Linked DNA regions of Rhodopseudomonas palustris. The protein of the gene in region 3 binds, or shares a complex with, the protein of the main gene of each other region. Links are inferred from orthologs where the notes say so. Each region holds a gene or a part of one and is shown on either strand. Other genes may lie near its edges.

Region 1 (5,209 bases), 3.0 Mb from region 3 along the record:
GACGCAGCGCTGAAGGCGATGGCGAACGCCGAGCCGGCGCTGATGCGCGCCGCCCAGCGCAACATCGTTCACAAGAACGCAGCGAGCCGAAAAGTGTCGCGCCTCGCGCACCGGATCGCCCAGCTCGGGAAGTAATTCTCAAGTTCAGAAGAGAATCAGATGCCCGGCTGAGCCGGGCATTTTTTTTTGCGCGCGGCCGATCGAATCCTCTCGCGTAAGATGCGCGGTCCGCGATGCGCGCAATGCATTGCCATCGACACGACCGACACCGTCGCCAATTCCTCCGGCAGATCTGCTTCGGCCGACGCGCCTTGCGTCGAACGACGCGACGAGCGGCGATCGCGATCCCGCATCATGATCAACGCAGCGCAGGCGTCGCCGACGTTCGATCGCGGCGATGCTGTTCAGCTCATCGTGCACAGTGTCAGGCTGTCTGGACGACGTTCAAAAAGTGCTGGGGCACAACCGGAACTCGTTGTGTGACGACGATCGCGTCGTCGCGCCCCGGGACTCTACGCAGTAACAACAATGCGTGGGTTACCCTGTCGGAACGCTCACGAAAAAACCCGGCCAGCGAGACACTTATCGACAAAGCGAAAGCGAGCGCTTTGAATCCGCTGTCGCGCGACCGTCAAAGGTAAAGGATTCATGAAAAACTTTTAGGCGTGCGATGGATTTGTCACGCGCTGTTCACTCGACGAATCTGTGCACAGATTCAAAATCTTGCCTTCGCCGCGATGCACCCCTGCCTAATCGTGCGCACCCCGCGCCGCGTTTCGCGCCGCTCCGAACGAATCATATTCGTTGCGGGAAAAGGGAGGTCGTGTATTTCTTAGATCGCCCGCGACGCCCACGGTTCTTCAGATCAGCGCGGTTTGAGAACCAGGGGCGGGCATGCAGATCGGCGGCGGTGTGCGTGTTGGTGGCGTTTTTCAAATGACAGAGAGATTGTCACTCATAGCGATATGAGAGCGGCGAAGCCGTGTCTGAATTCGTGAGGAACGTTTGCATGCAAACGTTCCGGCGGGCGACGGCGGGGCCAGCGACAATCGGTCGTCATGAAAACGGCGCAGCGGTGTCGGACTTGAACTGGACTTGGATCGGACTTGGACGTGACACGGGATTTGACGACATCTTGCCGCGTGCAAGCGCGTCAGGAGGGGGAGGTTTCATGAGCGACGAATTCAGCGTTTCATTCCGCACTGCCGAGGTTTCGGCTCGAGATTATTTCAAGACATCCACCACCATCACCAGTCGCTGCTGCGCTCGAACTCCGGTGCATCCGTCGAGTCCGCGCTGACCTGAAGCAACTCATTCATCGGACCCTGGGCTGACGTCGGCGCGTTGCCGAACGGCGGAGCCGTGTCCGGAGTTTGCTTCGCGACGCCGCGGCGCGGCGCGAGCCGTCATGGTTTCGCCCGCTGCGTTGAACATCACTCCATCTGAAAAGCTGCTGAAATGTCGAACATGGAACATGATCGCTGGTCTCGCGTAAAAGGCCGTCTGCGCTCGAGCGTCGGCGAGGACGTGTATTCGAGCTGGTTCGCGCGCATGGACCTCGAAGCCGTTCAGCCGGAGAGCGTGCATCTGTCGGTGCCGACGCGGTTTCTGAAGAGCTGGATCCAGACCCACTATTCCGACAAGGTGCTGACCTGCTGGCAGGCGGAACTGCCGGAGGTCTGCCGCATCGATCTCACAGTGCGCTCGCCGATGCGCGCCGCGGTGGCGAAGGAAGCGCCGGCGCCGGTCGAGCAGCGCCGCGACGAGCATCGTCCGGCAACCGAGATGCGCAGCCATGCGACCGTGCCCGCCTCTTCCAATCACGACGCGCTCGGCGGCTCGCCGCTCGATCCGCGGCTGACCTTCGCGAGCTTCGTGGTCGGCCGCTCCAACACGCTGGCGCATGCCGCCGCGAGGCAGGTAGCGGAAGGCCGCCGCGGCGATCCGGTGATGTTCAACCCGCTCTACATTCATTCCGGCGTCGGCCTCGGCAAGACGCATCTGCTGCAGGCGGTGACCTGGTCGGGCAATTCGGGCAACGAGCGCAAGGTGCTGTATCTCACCGCCGAGAAATTCATGTACGGCTTCGTCGCCGCGCTGAAGACGCAGACCTCGCTCGCCTTCAAGGAAGCGCTGCGCGGCATCGACGTGCTGGTGATCGACGATCTGCAATTCCTGCAGGGCAAGACCACCCAGGCCGAATTCTGCCACACGCTGAACGCGCTGATCGACGCCGGCCGCCAGGTCGTGGTGGCGGCCGATCGTCCGCCGTCCGATCTGGAAAGCCTCGACGAGCGGGTGCGCTCGCGGCTCGCCGGCGGTCTCGTCGTCGAGATGGCGCCGCTCGGCGAAGACCTGCGGCTCGGCATCCTGAAGTCGCGCGTGGTCGCGGCCCGCGCGCATCACGCGAGCTTCGACGTGCCGGCGCCGGTGCTGGAATATCTCGCCCGCGCCATCACCCATAACGGCCGCGACCTCGAGGGCGCGATCAACCGCCTGCTGGCGCATTCCAAGCTCAACGCCCAGCCGGTGACGCTGGAGATGGCCGAGCACGAGGTCCGCGATCTGATCCGGCCGCAGGAGCCGAAGCGGATCAAGATCGAGGACATCCAGCGCATCGTCGCGCGGCAGTACAATGTCAGCCGCTCCGACCTGCTGTCGTCGCGCCGCACCGCCAATGTGGTGCGCCCGCGCCAGGTGGCGATGTATCTGGCCAAGACGCTGACGCTGCGCTCGCTGCCCGAGATCGGCCGCCGTTTCGGCGGGCGCGACCACACCACAGTGCTGCACGCCGTGCGCAAGATCGAAGGGCTGGTGTCCAAGGACACCACGCTGTCCGACGAGGTGGAATCGCTCAAGCGCCAGCTCCAGGAATAGCCGGGGCAATAGCCGGCGCGATCGCCGGCACGACGGCAGGCGCGTCGCCCGGTCGCGGGCGCCGTCCGGCCGAAACACGGGGAAATTCGGAGCCGTACCGGCCACGCACCCTTGCGTCCGCCGCCTAACCACGCCACCCTGCCGACCCCCCGCGGGTTCGGGCGACATCCGCAGGGTCCCCATTGCCGTGGCGCCGTCTCAGGCCGCACGGCTTCTCCAGTACCTCCGGCGACTCCATCACACGATGCGGGTGCGGATCAGGCGGGTTTTGCAATGAAGGTCACGGTCGAACGCGCGCAATTGTTGAAGTCGCTGGGCCACGTCCACCGCGTGGTCGAGCGCCGCAACACCATTCCGATTCTCGGCAACGTGCTGGTGCGCGCCGAAAACGCCCAGCTCGCATTGAAGGCGACCGACCTCGACCTCGAAGTCACCGAGACGCTGCCGGCGGACACCGCGACGGCGGGCTCGACCACGGTGCCGGCGCACATGTTCTACGACATCGTGCGCAAACTGCCGGACGGCTCGCAGATCGTGCTGGAAAGCGACGGTGACCGCTCGGTGCTGGCGATCCGCGCCGGGCGCTCGCGCTTCACGCTGCAGACCCTGCCGGAAAGCGACTTCCCGGATCTGGCCGCCGGCGAGATGTCGCACGCGTTCTCGCTCACCGCTTCCGACGTCAAGCGGCTGATCGACCGGACCCAATTCGCGATCTCCACCGAGGAGACCCGCTACTATCTCAACGGCATCTATCTGCACACCGCGGGCTCGGCCAAGGAGGCCAGGCTGCGCGCGGTCGCGACCGACGGCCATCGCCTGGCGCAGGTCGATCTGGAGCAGCCCGCCGGCGCGGCCGGGATGCCGGGCGTGATCGTGCCGCGCAAGACCGTCGGCGAAGTGCAGCGGCTGATCGAGGACAACGACGCCGAGATCGGCCTCGAACTGTCGGTCGGCAAGATCCGCTTCACCATCGGCAATGTGGTGCTGACCTCGAAACTGATCGACGGCACCTTCCCGGACTACGGCCGCGTGATTCCGCAGAACAACGACAAGGAGCTGGTGGTCGACAAGAAGGACTTCGAGGCCGCGGTGGATCGCGTCTCGACGATTTCCTCCGAGCGCGGTCGCGCCGTGAAGCTGGCCCTGAGCGCCGGACGGCTGGTGCTCTCGGTGACCAATCCGGATTCCGGCAGCGCCACCGAAGAGCTCGAAGTCGAATACGCCTCCGACCCGCTCGATATCGGCTTCAATTCACGCTATCTGCTCGACATCGCCGCCCAGATCGAAGGCGAAGTCGCAGTGCTGCGCCTCGCCGACCCCGGCTCGCCGACCCTGATCCAGGACCGCGACAAGAAGAACGCGCTGTACGTGCTGATGCCGATGCGGGTGTAGGGCCACGGGATCGCGCCGCGCGTCGAACCTCGTCGATTGAGCACAACTTGTCATTGCCGGGCTTGACCCAAACCCGAGCAAGCGGGTTTGATACCCTCTCCCCTTGTGGGAGAGGGTGGCTTCGCGAAGCGAAGCCGGGTGAGGGGTCATGCCGCAGCGCCCGCGTCACGTTCCAACCCCAGCGAGACTCCGTGCCTTCGCCAAGACGATGCGGCACGCGCCCACTGATGCGGAATCCGCGATGTGGAAGTTGCTGCGCGATCGCCGTTTCGCCCAGCTGAAATTTCGTCGGCAGGTTCCGTTCCAGAACTACATTCTCGACTTCGTCTGCTTCGAGCAGCGCCTGGTGATCGAGATCGACGGCAGTCAGCATGCAGAGCAATCGCGCGACCAGATTCGCGATGCCACGCTCCGCGCTGCGGGCTTTCGCGTGCTGCGCTACTGGAACAACGACGTGCTGCAGCGTCGCACAGCGGTGCTTGAAGATATCCTTGCGAAGCTTTCCGAAACGGACGAATAACCCCTCACCCGGCGCCTCACTTCGTTCGGCGCCACCCTCTCCCACAAGGGGAGAGGGTCACTCGGCGCTGTTCTCGCTGTAATCACATGACCGCCTCCCGCATCACCCGGCTGACGTTGACGCACTTCCGCAATTATCGGGCGGCGGGGCTGACGACGCGTGGGGAGCGGGTGGTGCTGGTCGGCGCCAACGGGGCCGGCAAGACCAATTGCCTCGAGGCGATCTCGTTTCTGTCGCCGGGGCGCGGGTTGCGGCGGGCGACGCTCGACGACGTCGCCGACAACGAGGGCGACGGCTCCTGGGCGGTGGCGGCCGAGGTCGAGGGCGCGCTCGGGCTCGCCACGCTCGGCACCGGCATCGATCCGCCGCGCGCCGACGCGCCCACGGCACGGCGCTGCCGGATCGACCGCGAGCCGGTCG
Region 2 (5,342 bases), 3.1 Mb from region 3 along the record:
TCACTCCCGTCATGCGCGGGCCCGACCCGCGCATCCATCGCGCGCGCGAGCGCGCCACATGACTGTTTGCGAAGAAGATGGATTGCCGGGGCGAGCCCGGCAATGACGGCGGTGGTGTCGGGGGCAGGCCGTGCCTCGGCGCAGTCGATTACTTCGCCTTGTCGGCGAGAAACGCCTCGACCTCTTCGCGGTCCGGGCACGCGAACGCCCCGCCCGGCCTGGTGCATTTCAGCGCCGCGGCGGCGGAGGCGAAGCGCAGCGCGCTGGCGATGTCCTGGCCTTCGCTGAATGCCACCGCGAAGCCGCCGTGGAAGATGTCGCCGGCGCCGAGCGTGTCGACGACGTGCACCGGAAACGCCGGGGTCTGCTGGAATTGCTGCTGGGCGTCGAGCCACAGCGTGCCCTTGGGGCCGCGGGTGACGGCGACGAAGGCATGAGTGAGCTTCGCCACCTTCTTCAGCGCCGTCTCGTCGTCGTCGGTGCCGGCGGTGGCGTGCAGCGCTTCGGCCGAGAAGATCAGGTGCGACGACGCGGTCAGCAGACCTTCGTTCAGCGACATCGCGCTGTCGATGTCGACCACGACCGGAATGCCGCGCCTGGTCGCCTCCGCGCAGAGCGGCGTCGCGAAGCCGGCGCAGCGGCTCTCGATCATGATCGCGTCGCAGTCCTTCAGCAGTTCATCGGCGTCCGGCAACGCGACGTTCCACAGCTTAGGATCGCGGAAGGTGACGATGGTGCGTTCGCCGGTCGGATCGACCAGCACCGCCGAGATCGGCGTCACCAGCCCCGGCATGTGGATCAGGCCGGAGGTGCCGATGCCTTCCTCGCCGAGCTTGTCGAAGATGAAGCCCCCCGCGACTTCGCTGGCGTCACCCATCGGGCCGCACATCGTCGCGGTGCCGCCGAGCCGGGCGATGCCGATCCCGGCATTGAGCGCGTTGCCGCCGCAGATCTCCTCATAGGCGCTGGCGGGGATCTTGTTGCCGCGGCCCGGCACCGCCTCGATCCGGAAGGTGAGGTCGCGGACCGGGATGCCGACGCAGAGAATGCGCGGATTGGGCTTTGCGGTGTTCGTCATGATGTCTGCTCCAGCCAGCGGCCGACCAGATGATGCGCGATCGCGAACGGGTGCGGCCCGACCAGGCCGTCCGGATGTTGGCGGTTGAGCATCGCGGCGGCCTCGTCGCGCGAGAACCAGCGCGCATCTTCGAGTTCGGTGAAGTCGATGGTGATGTCTTCGGTGGTTGCCACCGCCGTACAACCGATCATCAGCGAAGATGGATACGGCCACGGCTGCGTCATGTAGTAGCGCACCTCGGAACAGCGGATGCCGGACTCCTCATAGATCTCGCGGCGCACAGCGTCCTCGATCGTCTCCGCCGCCTCGACGAAGCCGGCGAGGCACGAATACATCCCGGCCGGAAACGGCTTCTGCCGGCCGAGCAGGCACTTGTCGCCCGACGTCACCAGCATGATCACCACCGGGTCGGTGCGCGGAAAATGCTCGGCCTTGCAGGTCGGGCAGTCGCGCTTCCAGCCGCCCTGCGACATCGCGGTGCGGGCGCCGCAATTGGCGCAATAGCCGTGGCGCTGGTGCCAACCGACCATCGACTTCGCCATCGCGATCGCCGAGAGCTGCTCGGCGGGCAGGATGCCCTGCATCGCCATGCCGCGCAGCTCGGCGATGCCGGCGTCGCTGCGGGTCATCAGCGTTTCGACCGCCGCGGCGCCGATGCCCATGCCGAACACCGCCGCGCCGTCGCGCAGGCCGAGAAAGATCGTGCCGGGATTGGCGCCGAGCGCCAGCGCCTCTCTGATCGACAGCAGCGCGCGCGGGCCGCTCTCCTCGTGCTTCACCACCAGCGAATCGCGATGCACCACATAGGCGCGGGTGTCGCTCTTGTCCTCCATCGCCATCAGTTTGGAATCATCGCCGCGCAGATGCGCGGCGCGGTCGAGGACGTTGCTGACGAAGGCCGGCTGGCCGAGCGGGAACGCGCTGCTCATCGGCTCAGCCCAGCCAGATCTTGCGCCGCAGCGCGTTGATGAATTGCTGCACTTCTTCGGCGTCGTGCGGCAGCGCCGGCACCACGCCCCACACCGGCCGCGGCCAGGCGGCGTCGTTGGAGCGCCGCGCGATCACATGAACATGAAGCTGCGGCACCACATTGCCGAGCGCCGCGATGTTCAGCTTGTCGCATTTGGTGATCTCCTTCAGCGCGCGGCCGACCCGGGAGATTTCCGTCATCAATTGCGCCTGCGCGACCTCGTCGAGATCGATGATCTCGACCGCGCCGGCGCGGCGCGGCACCAGCAGCAGCCACGGATAATTCGCGTCCTTGATCACCAGCACGCGGCTGAGCGGCAGGTCGCCGATATTGATGGTGTCTTTTTCGAGCTGCGGGCTGAGCGACCAATCGGAGGGCATGGCGGTTCCATCGGCCCGTTGGCAAAAGCGGGCTCTTGCGTGGTTGCGGGGGCGGGCCTCGGCCTCTCATAGCAACTCGGCCGAGGCCACGAAAGCCGCGGCGCGATGCGGAATTCACCGCCGCTGCCGCCACGTTGTGGGCTCGCACTGTCCGAAGGTCCAAGACGCTGCGCGCCCGCTTGCATTCGGGCGGTTTTGGCTCCAAATAGGGACCGGGAGATTGGCGGTGGACGAGCCACTCGCCAACCGGGTCAGGTCCGGAAGGAAGCAGCCCTAACGAGGTCCGGATCGGGTCGCTCGTCAGTCTCCTACCTGTTTTTCCGGCCGTTGCGCGCCGGTCGATCCAAAGGTGGCGTATCGGCCCGGCCTGCCGGGCGTCTGTCGGGCGCGGAGCGGATCGAGGGCTCCGCCGGACAGCTCCGCCCCGTTCCGCAATGCGGCCCCGAGAGAGAACACATTGCGGAACGACCGATGACCGACGCAGGCCCTCCCGCGACCCCTTCGGACGATTCGGATCAGACCGGCCTCGGCCTGGATGCAGGCGCCCCGGGCGCAGGAGCGCTGGGCGGCGCGCCGGCCGGCGCCTACCGGGTGCTGGCGCGCAAATATCGTCCCAACAGTTTCGAGGATCTGATCGGCCAGGAAGCGGTGGTGCGCACCGTCTCCAATGCGTTCGACACCGGGCGGATTCCGCAGGCCTGGATCCTCACCGGCGTGCGCGGCGTCGGCAAGACCACCACTGCGCGCATTCTGGCGCGGGCGCTCAATTACGAAATGCCGGACGGCTCGGTGAAGGGGCCGACCATCCACATGCCGGTGCACGGCGTGCACTGCAAGGCGATCATGGAAAGCCGGCACATGGACGTGCTGGAAATGGACGCCGCCTCGCATACCGGCGTCGACGACGTCCGCCAGATCAACGACAGCGTGCGCTACGCGCCGGCGTCTGCGCGTTACAAGGTCTACATCATCGACGAAGTCCACATGCTGTCGACGGCGGCGTTCAACGCCTTCCTGAAGACGCTGGAGGAGCCGCCGGAGCACGCCAAATTCGTGTTCGCCACCACCGAGATCCGCAAGGTGCCGGTGACGGTGCTGTCGCGCTGCCAGCGCTTCGATCTGCGCCGTGTCGAAGCCGACGTGCTGATGAAGCATCTCGGCGGCATCGCCGCCAAGGAAGGCGTCGAGGTCGAGGCGGAAGCGCTCGGCATCATCGCCCGCGCGGCCGAAGGCTCGGTGCGCGATTCGCTGTCGCTGTTCGATCAGGCGATCGCCCATGCGGCCGGTCTGGTGCGCGCCGATCAGGTCCGGCAGATGCTCGGCCTCGCCGACCGCACCCGCGTGATCGAGCTGTTCGACGCGCTGGCGCGCGGCGATATCGCGGCGGCGTTCGCCGAATTCCGCGACCAATACGACACCGGCGCCGATCCGGTGGTGGTGCTGAGCGACCTCGCCGAATTCGTGAACTTCGTCACGCGGGTCAAGATCGTGCCGGCGACCGCCGACAACGTCGCGTTCGGCGAGACCGAGCGGCTGCGCGGGCGCGAATTCGCGACCCGGCTGTCGATGCGGGTGCTGTCGCGGATGTGGCAGATGCTGCTCAAGGGCATCGCCGAGGTGCAAAGCGCGACGCGCCCGGCCGCGGCCGCCGAGATGGTGCTGGTGCGGATCGCCTACGCGGCCGATCTGCCGACGCCGGACGAGGCGATCCGGATGATCGAACAAGGCGGTGGCGGGACGCCGCTGCCCTCCGGTGGAAGCGGCGGAGCTGCTCCGCGTGGCGCCCCCTCCGCGTCGGTCTCCGTCGCGCCGACCCATGCGGCGATGGCGCCGCGCAGCGCGCCGCCGATGCTGCGTGGCGGCGCCGAGACCATGGCCCGGCCGCAGCCCGCCGCGCCTGCCGCGGCCCAGCAACCGACCCCCGCGGCGTTGACGATCACCAGCTTCCCGCAGCTCGTCGCGCTGGCGTCCGAGAAGCGCGATGTGATGACACGGATGGCGCTGGAAGCCGATGTGCGGCTGGTGCGGATCGAGGACGGCCGGCTCGAACTGGCGCTGGAACGCACCGCCTCGCGCGCCCTGATCGGCGACCTCGGCCGCAAGCTCGAACAATGGACCGGGCGGCGCTGGACCGTGATCGTGTCGAACGAGCCGGGACAGCCGACGCTGCGATCCCAGAACGAGGCGCAGAAGAACGAACGCGAGCGCGCCGCGGAGAGCGATCCGCGGGTGCAGGAGGTGCTGGCGCGTTTTCCCGGCGCCAAGGTGATCGAGGTGCGGCGGCTCGCCACCGAGCCGGCCCCGACCGATTCGGATATCGAAGACCCCGCCGACCCGGTCGACGACGACGATTCATGAGAATTCTGGCTCTTTCGAAAGGAACCGATCATGGCTGATTTCCTCGGCATGATGAAACAGGCGGCGCAGCTTCAGTCGAAGATGAAGGCGATGCAGGCGGAGCTCGACCAGATCGAGGTCGAGGGCCTGTCCGGCGGCGGCCTCGTCAAGGTCCGGATGACCGCCAAGATGGAAGTGCGCGGCGTTTCGATCGACCCCTCGCTGCTGAAGGCCGACGAAGGCGAGGTGCTGGAAGATCTGCTGGTCGCGGCGCTGGCCGACGCGCATCGCAAGGCGGAAGCCGCGATGCAGGAGAAGATGCAGGCGCTGACCGGCGGGCTCGGCCTGCCGCCCGGCCTCGGGCTGGGCTAGTCTTCCAGGAATACCGATTCGCAAGTTCTCGCCGACGTGCCGGCGGGCGTCTCGTTTGCGCCTGCCGCCGATCCGACTCACCGAAACGGATAGCTGTCCCGATGGCCATCGCGGTCGCAGGCCCCGAGATCGAACGTCTGATCCAGTTGCTGGCGCGGCTGCCGGGTCTCGGCCCGCGCTCGGCGCGGCGCGCCGCGCTGCATCT
Region 3 (7,684 bases):
TGATGGTGAAATGGGAGACGCTGGAAAACCACACCGTGGACTTCCGCGGCTCCGAGAATTTCGCCGAATGGCGCGGACTGGTCAGCGGATTCTTCGCATCGCCGCCCGAGGTCGAGCACACCGATACGGTCGTCACGATTCCGGGCTAGCGGCCAGCACGGCCGGCGGCGCAGCGGCGACCATTTCGGTGGTCGGACCTTCCGCGCGCAGATGATTGATCACGACTCGTCCGATCGCCATCAGCGGCAGCGCCATCGCCAGCCCCCACAGCCCGAACACGATGCCGAGCAGGATCTGCATCGCGAACAGCGTCGCCGGCGGAATGTCGATGGCCTGGCGCTGGATCAGCGGCGTCAGGATGTAGCTTTCCAGGGCGTGAACGCCGAGGAAGAGCAGGAATGCGCTGACCACGGCGAACCAGCCTGACGCGATCGCGGCGAGCACGATGATCAGGCCGCCGAGGATCGCGCCGACGGTCGGGATGAAGGCGAGCAGTCCGGCCTGGATGCCGAGGATGAAGGCGCCGGGAATCCCGATCAGCGACAGCCCGGTGGCGGTTACGGCGAACACCACCGTCATGGTGATGAGCTGCGCCAGCAGCCAGCGCTTCAGCATGTCGCCGGTGTCCTTGACGATGGCGCTGGCCTGGGTCCGATAACGCAGCGGCGCGACCCGCTCCAGCCCGCGCCGGTAGACGCCGGGCTGCGCCGCGAAGGCGAGGCCGAGAAACAGCACGATGAAGAAGTTGCCGACCGCGCCGATGGTGCCGAGGATCAGCTTCAGCGTCTGACTGACGATCGCGCCGCCGCCGGAGGCGAGATCTCCGGCGCTCGGCAGGTTGCGCGGCTGCGGCGGAGGCTGAAGCTCGCTGGCGGCGGGACCGCCGGGATTGGCGGCGGCGGCGACATGGCTGAGTTCCATGAAGCTGGTGTCGACGCCCTGCCGCTCCAGAAAACCCTTCACGTTGACGATCTGGGTCTTGATCGTGCCCGACAGCGCGGCGGCCTGCTGGGCGATGGTGTTGCCGCCCAGCACCGAGACGCCGACGAACATCACCGTCAGCACGCAGCAAACCAGCGCCAGCCGCAGCCCATGCGGGCCACCGACCACCTTGCCCGCCAGATCGGTCAGCGCATTGAGGAACACCCCGAACAGAATGCCGGCAAAAATCAGAAACAGCGTGCCTGCGAAATGCCAGGAGGTGTAGAGCAGGGCGCCGAATGCGACGGTGCTGATGCCGCCGACGGCGATCGCCCAGGCGAGGTCGTTGCGGGCCTGGATACGATCGAGCACTGGGATGGTCACGTGGAGTTCCTCTGATGTTCGACGGAGCATTCCGTCAAATTGCGCACGAAGCAAGCGGCCGCGTGAGATTGCGCGAGTCCATTGCGAGAGAATCGCGCGTCATGAATTCGTAGCCGGCTGTTAACCATCAGCCGGGCGTCCCCATTTTCGCCGCGATCGCTCTGCGATATGGTCGTAGTTCGGTGCCGATGTGGGCAGGCAGCGACTCGTGGCTCGTGCAGGTCCGTAATGGGCGGCTGACCACGGCAATGGTATTTGGGGATCGATGGGGATTCGCGAACGAGATTCGATCGGCCGCGCTGCGCGTGCAGTTGCCGCTGCGGGCGCATGTCTGGTTCTCGCCAACTGCGCGCAATCCGGCAAATTCGCCCGCGTCGATCCGAAATACGGCGTTTCATCCAGCCCCCGTGTGGTCGCGATGGGCGAACCGGTGCCCAAGGGCGGCGGAACCTACCGCATCGGCAAGCCCTATGTCGTCGGTGGGCGGACGTATGTCCCTGAAGAAAATACCAACTATCGCGCCGAAGGGCTGGCGTCCTGGTACGGCGACAATTTTCACGGACGTCTGACGGCCAATGGCGAGGTGTTCGACATGGCGTCGCTCTCGGCGGCGCACCCGACCTTGCCGATCCCGTCCTATGCCCGCGTCACCAATCTCAGCAACGGCCGATCGCTCGTCGTTCGCGTCAATGACCGCGGCCCGTATCACGGCAACCGCCTCATCGACGTCTCGAACCGCGCCGCAGATCTCCTTGAATTTAAACACAAAGGCACCGCGCGCGTGCGGGTCGAATATGTCGGCCGGGCGCCGCTGGAAGGCTCCGACGACCGCCAGCTCGTCGCGACCCTGCGGACCAACGAACCAGCCCCGGCGCCGGCGACCGTCCGGATTGCCTCGGCCAGACCGTTCGTGCCGGACATGCAGGGCGGCGGCCTCGCGACCCGGGCGATCCGCGGTGATGTTCCGATGCCCGAGGGCCGGCCGTATTCGCTCGGCAGTACGGCGATGGACGTCGCCTCGGTCGGCGCGACCTCGGAGATCTCCGCCTCGCGCAGTTCGCGCGCGGCTGGCCGAACACTGGCGCGCAATCAGCACGCTGTTTCCTACGACAGCAGCGGCAGCTACACCGAGACGGGCGCGCGCGCGGAGGCACCGCCGCCCGGCAGCGACGAAATCGGCAGCCTGCTGTCGGCGCGCGGGCTGTACTGAGACCGCGGACAGAGCCCCGCGGACTGAGTCTTGCGGCTCACATCACCTGTTTCAGGAAATCGATCAGCGCCGCATTCACCTCGGCGGGCTTCTCCTGCTGGATCCAGTGGCCGGCGCCGTCGATAATCAGTTTCTGCTTCAGATTCGGCAGCACCCGCTCCATTGCCGCGACATGCTTGCCGCTCATCTTGTCGGAAATCACCGGGTCTTTCGCGCCGGCGATGAACAAGGCCGGTTGGTGAATCTGCGCGCCATCCCACGGCGCGGTCAGCTCCCAATTGCGGTCGATGTTGCGGTACCAGTTCAGCCCGCCGCGAAAGCCGCTCTCCTTGTACTGCTCGATGAAGAAGGCGAGTTCGGCTTCGCTCAGCCAGTTCGGCAGCGGCAATGCCGCCGCCGACCGGCCGATGAAGCCGCGCCCTTCCGGAACGAACAGCGAGCGCGCCGGGTCGGAAAATCCGCCGCACAGCATGCCGCGGACGGTCGCCGCGACGTCGCGCTCGAACTCGGCTTCGGCGACGCCCGGCTTCTGGAAGTACTGCCAATAGAAATTGGTGACGCCGGCGGCGCTCAGAAGCTCGAGCGGCCGGCCCTTGCCGCGCCAGGGCGGCGGCACGCTCAGGCCGGCGACCGCGGTGAACAGGTCCGGGCGAAACAGCGCGGCGTGCCAGGCGACCGGCGCGCCCCAGTCGTGGCCGATGATGGCCGCGCGAGTCTCCTTCAACTCGGCGACGAGCGCGACCATATCGCCGACCATGTCGAAGATGCTGTAGGCCTCGATCGATTGCGGCGCGCTGGAGCGCCCGAAGCCGCGCATGTCGGGCGCCACGACGCGAAAGCCGGCGTCGGCGATCGCGCCGATCTGATGCCGCCACGAATACGACAGTTCCGGCCAGCCGTGGCACAGCAGCACCAGCGGGCCCTCGCCCTGTTCGCGCAAGAACAATTCGATCCCGTTGACCGCAACGGTCCTGGTCGATTCCATCGCGTTTCCGCCCTGAATTGATTGGAGTTTATGTGGCAGCCGAGCGGTCCGCACGATAGGATCGATCCGGCGTCACCACAATCGAAAACGGCCCGCGGCTACCGTCCAGTTGGACAGGCAGAGTCGGTCGGCGCCGTCGTCGACAGCGATCCCGGAACACGGTCCATGGCCCTGATCACCGCATCATTCTCCGCCGTCCTGCGCAGCCGCGCGCCGCGCTGGCGCGCGCTGCTGGCCGGGCTGCTGGCGTTGACGATCGGGGCGGGCCCGGTCGTCGCCGCGAACCAGAGCGTACAGGGCGCCAAGAAGGAAGAGGTCGCGGGCGGCTACGACACCGATGCGCCGAGCGCGATCCTGATCGACGGCGAGAGCGGCAGCGTGCTGTTCGAGAAGAACGCCGACGAATTGCGCCCGCCGTCGAGCATGCTCAAGCTGATGACCGCGGAGCTGGTGTTTCACCTGCTGGCCAAGGGCGAGATCAAGCCGACCGACGAATACAAGATCAGCGAATACGCCTGGCGGCGCGGCGGCGCGCCGGCCGGCAATTCGACGATGTTCGCCGAGATCCACAGCAAGGTCGCGGTCGAGGATCTGCTGAAGGGCGCGATCGTCCAGAGCGGCAACGATTCCTGCATCGCGCTCGCCGAAGGCATCGCCGGCAGCGAGCCGGCATTCGTCGAGCGGATGACCAAGCGCGCCCGCGAGATCGGGCTGACGCAATCGACCTTCGCCAACTCCAACGGTCTGCCCGACCCAGGCAACAAAATGACCGTGCGCGAACTCGGCCGGCTGGCGCGCCACATCATCCGGACCTATCCGGACGACTACAAACTGTTCAGCGAGAAGGAATTCACCTGGAACAAGATCCGGCAGACCAACCGCAACCCGCTGCTGAATGCGTTCAACGGCGCCGACGGGTTGAAGACCGGCTACACCAAAGAGGGCGGCTACGGCCTGGTCGGCTCCGCGGTGCAGAACGGGATGCGGCTGATCGTCGTGGTGAACGGCATCGACGACATCGACGACCGCGCCGCCGAGGTGAAGAAACTTCTGGAATGGGGTTTCCGCAATTTCGAATCGCGCCCGCTGTTCGCGGCGCAGGCGACGGTCGGCTATGCGCGGGTGTTCGGCGGCGAGAAGCGCTATGTCGGCCTGACGCCGATCGAGCCGGTGCGGGTGATGGTCCGCAAGAACGGCAGCGACAAGCTGCTGGCGCGGATCGTCTATACCGGGCCGGTGGCTGCGCCGGTCGAGGCCGGCCACCGCATCGGCGTGGTCCGGGTCTGGCGCGGCCCCAATCTCGCCGTCGAGGTGCCGCTGCAGGCGGCCGAGGCCAACCCGGTCGGCTCGACCATGCGCCGCGCCATGGACGGCGCCGGCGAGCTGGTGATCGGGGTGTTTCGCGCCGGCTTTGCAAAGCTCTGAGAATGGTTGAACAGACCACCAAATCCACCTCATCTCGCGGCCGTTTCATCACCTTCGAAGGTGGGGAAGGGGCTGGCAAATCGACTCAGATCAAGCTGCTGGCGCAGCGACTGGAGAAGGCGGGGCTGGTGTCGCTGGTGACGCGCGAGCCCGGCGGCTCGCCCGGCGCGGAGGTGATCCGGCATCTGCTGTTGTCGGGGATCGGAAATCTGATCGGCGGCGCGCAGGCCGAGGCGTTGCTGTTCGCGGCGGCGCGCGACGACCATGTCCGCACGCTGATCGAACCGGCGCTGGCGCGCGGTGTCTGGGTGCTGTGCGACCGGTTCTACGACTCCACCCGGGTCTATCAGGGCAAGCTCGGCGAGGTCAGTCCGGCGCTGCTGAATGCGTTGCAGGACGTGACCATCGGCGCGATGAAGCCGGACCTGACCGCGATCCTCGACGTCCCGGTCGAGATCGGAATGGCGCGCGCCGCTGTCCGCCGCGGCAAGGCGGCGCCCGACCGGTTCGAAGGCGAGACCATCGATTTCCATCGCAAGCTGCGCGACGCCTATCGGCAGATCGCCACCGCCGAGCCGGCGCGCTGCGTGCTGATCGACGCCGACGCCGAACCGAAGCTGGTCGCCGACCGGATCTGGCTGACGGTGCAGGACCGGCTGCTTCAGTGGCCGCAGGCCAAACCGAAGACGGCGCCAAAGGCGAAAGCCAAGCCGAAGATCAAGACCAAGGCAAAAACGGCATGAGCGCGCGCAAGGGGGCCGCCGAGATCGCCGCGAAATCGCCGCGCGAGACCACCGCGCTGTTCGGACATGCTGCCGCCGAGCAGGCGCTGCTCGACTCCTACCGCAGCGGCCGCATCGCCCATGCCTGGCTGATCGGCGGCGCGCAGGGCATCGGCAAGGCGACGCTGGCCTATCGGATGGCGCGCTTCGTGCTGGCGCATCGCGATCCGCAGGCCGACGCCGTGCAGGGCGCAGCCTCGCTCGAACTCGACCCGTCGCATCCGGTGGTCCGCCACGTCGCCGCCGAAGCGCATGGCGGGCTGCTGACGCTGGAGCGCTCGCTCAACGACAAGGGCGTGCGGCGCAACGTCATTACCGTCGACGAGTCGCGCGAGACCATCGGCTTCTTCGGCTCGACCGCCGCGGTGGAAGGCTGGAGGGTCTGCATCGTCGATACCGTCGACGACCTCAACGCGTCCTCCGCCAATGCGCTGCTCAAGGTGATCGAGGAGCCGCCGCAGCGCTCGCTGTTTCTCCTGATCAGCAATTCGCCGGCGCGGCTGCTGCCGACGATCCTGTCGCGTTGCCGCAAGCTGATGCTGCGGCCGCTGGCGACCGACGACGTCATCGCCGCGGCGCTCGCGGCCACCGATCTCGCGCCCGGCGATCCCAAGCTCGCGGAGGTCGCCGCAGCTTCGGAGGGCAGCGTGTCGCGGGCGCTGACGCTGCTCGGCGGCGACGCGCTGTCGCTGCAGCAGAAGACCACGGCGCTGCTCGACAGCCTGCCCAATGTCGATCCGCGCGCGCTGCATGCGCTGGGCGAAGCGATCGGCGGCACCGACCGCGCCACGCTCGCGGCCTTCGTCGACGGCGTCGACCGCTGGATGGCCGGACGGCTGCGCAGCGGCGACGCCAACGCGAATCTGCCGCGCCTTGCACGGCTGGCGGAGGTGTGGGAAAAGATCGGCCGCGCCGCGCGCGACACCGAAGCCTATAATCTGGAGCGCAAGCCGCTGGTTTTCTCGGTGTTCGGGCTCCTCGCGGAGGCGGTGCGCTGATGCGCCAGGGCGATCACACAGGCTGATGGTCAGCGCCGCCGCCCTCACTCGATCCTGTTGTTGAAAGGCGTCCGCGCAGATGGCGCAGCGAAATTCATTCTACATCACCACCGCGATCTCCTATCCGAACGGCGCACCGCATATCGGCCACGCCTACGAGGCGATCGCGACCGACGCGCTGGCGCGATTCCAGCGGCTCGATGGCCGTGACGTGTTCTTCCTGACCGGCACCGACGAGCACGGCCTGAAGATGATCCAGACCGCGCAGAAGGAGGGCGTCGAGACCCACGTGCTCGCCGCCCGCAATGCCGGCCGCTTCCGCGACATGGACGACCGCTTCGGCATCTCCTACGACCGCTTCATCCGCACCTCGGAAGAGCAGCATCACCGCTCCGTCCAGGAAGTCTGGAAGCGGATGCAGGCGAACGGCGACATCTATCTCGACAGCTATGCCGGCTGGTACTCGGTCCGCGACGAGGCCTATTACGCCGAGGACGAAACCGTCGTCGGCGAGGACAAGGTGCGCCGCGGCCCGCAGGGCACGCCGGTCGAATGGGTCGAGGAGCGGAGCTACTTCTTCAAGCTGTCGGCCTATCAGGACAAGCTCCTGAAGCTGTACGAGGACCAGCCCGATTTCATCGGCCCGGACTCGCGCCGCAACGAGGTGATCAGCTTCGTCAAGGGCGGGCTGAAGGACCTGTCGGTGTCGCGCACCACCTTCGACTGGGGCGTCAAGGTGCCGGGCGATCCGGAGCACGTGATGTATGTCTGGGTCGACGCGCTGACCAACTACATCACCGGCGTCGGCTTCCCCGACGAAAGCGACGCCAACTGGCACTACTGGCCGGCCGACGTGCATGTCATCGGCAAGGACATCATCCGCTTCCACGCGGTGTACTGGCCGGCGTTCCTGATGTCGGCGGGGATCCCGATCCAGAAGCGCGTCTACGCCCACGGCTTCCTGTTCAACAAGGGCGAG

Evidence for each region. The genes of interacting proteins can lie anywhere in the genome.
Region 1: the proteins of SR870_RS06375 (region 3) and dnaN are in contact, whole or in part, in a cryo-EM structure (PDB 8GIZ), measured with the Escherichia coli proteins. The link is inferred for Rhodopseudomonas palustris from one-to-one orthologs.
Region 2: the proteins of SR870_RS06375 (region 3) and SR870_RS20415 are in contact, whole or in part, in a cryo-EM structure (PDB 8GIZ), measured with the Escherichia coli proteins. The link is inferred for Rhodopseudomonas palustris from one-to-one orthologs.

What each region holds. Positions count from the first base shown.
Region 1 is NZ_CP140155.1:4,421,440-4,426,648, reverse strand. Bases 2,352-5,209 are described here. They hold dnaN (DNA polymerase III subunit beta), read left to right. Parts: upstream 2,352-3,150; coding sequence 3,151-4,269; downstream 4,270-5,209. Other genes in these bases: recF (DNA replication/repair protein RecF), read left to right, coding at 4,876-5,209; SR870_RS20010 (endonuclease domain-containing protein), read left to right, coding at 4,418-4,789; dnaA (chromosomal replication initiator protein DnaA), read left to right, coding at 2,352-2,877. Outside these bases: rpsT (30S ribosomal protein S20), read left to right, coding at 1-135; more of dnaA, read left to right, coding at 1,459-2,351. UniProt on the Escherichia coli protein: Confers DNA tethering and processivity to DNA polymerases and other proteins. Acts as a clamp, forming a ring around DNA (a reaction catalyzed by the clamp-loading complex) which diffuses in an ATP-independent manner freely and bidirectionally along dsDNA.
Region 2 is NZ_CP140155.1:4,505,651-4,510,992, forward strand. Bases 2,352-5,342 are described here. They hold SR870_RS20415 (DNA polymerase III subunit gamma/tau), read left to right. Parts: upstream 2,352-2,899; coding sequence 2,900-4,786; downstream 4,787-5,342. Other genes in these bases: SR870_RS20405 (HIT family protein), read right to left, coding at 2,352-2,428; SR870_RS20420 (YbaB/EbfC family nucleoid-associated protein), read left to right, coding at 4,817-5,137; recR (recombination mediator RecR), read left to right, coding at 5,239-5,342. Outside these bases: SR870_RS20395 (sugar kinase), read right to left, coding at 149-1,078; nudC (NAD(+) diphosphatase), read right to left, coding at 1,075-2,007; more of SR870_RS20405, read right to left, coding at 2,012-2,351. UniProt on the Escherichia coli protein: Part of the beta sliding clamp loading complex, which hydrolyzes ATP to load the beta clamp onto primed DNA to form the DNA replication pre-initiation complex.
Region 3 is NZ_CP140155.1:1,444,489-1,452,172, reverse strand. What follows is about bases 4,703-7,684. They hold SR870_RS06375 (DNA polymerase III subunit delta'), read left to right. Parts: upstream 4,703-5,664; coding sequence 5,665-6,705; downstream 6,706-7,684. Other genes in these bases: metG (methionine--tRNA ligase), read left to right, coding at 6,785-7,684; tmk (dTMP kinase), read left to right, coding at 4,928-5,668; SR870_RS06385 (D-alanyl-D-alanine carboxypeptidase family protein), read left to right, coding at 4,703-4,925. In the rest of the region: SR870_RS06405 (antibiotic biosynthesis monooxygenase family protein), read left to right, coding at 1-149; SR870_RS06400 (AI-2E family transporter), read right to left, coding at 133-1,305; SR870_RS06395 (septal ring lytic transglycosylase RlpA family protein), read left to right, coding at 1,571-2,515; SR870_RS06390 (alpha/beta hydrolase), read right to left, coding at 2,553-3,500; more of SR870_RS06385, read left to right, coding at 3,666-4,702. UniProt on the Escherichia coli protein: Part of the beta sliding clamp loading complex, which hydrolyzes ATP to load the beta clamp onto primed DNA to form the DNA replication pre-initiation complex.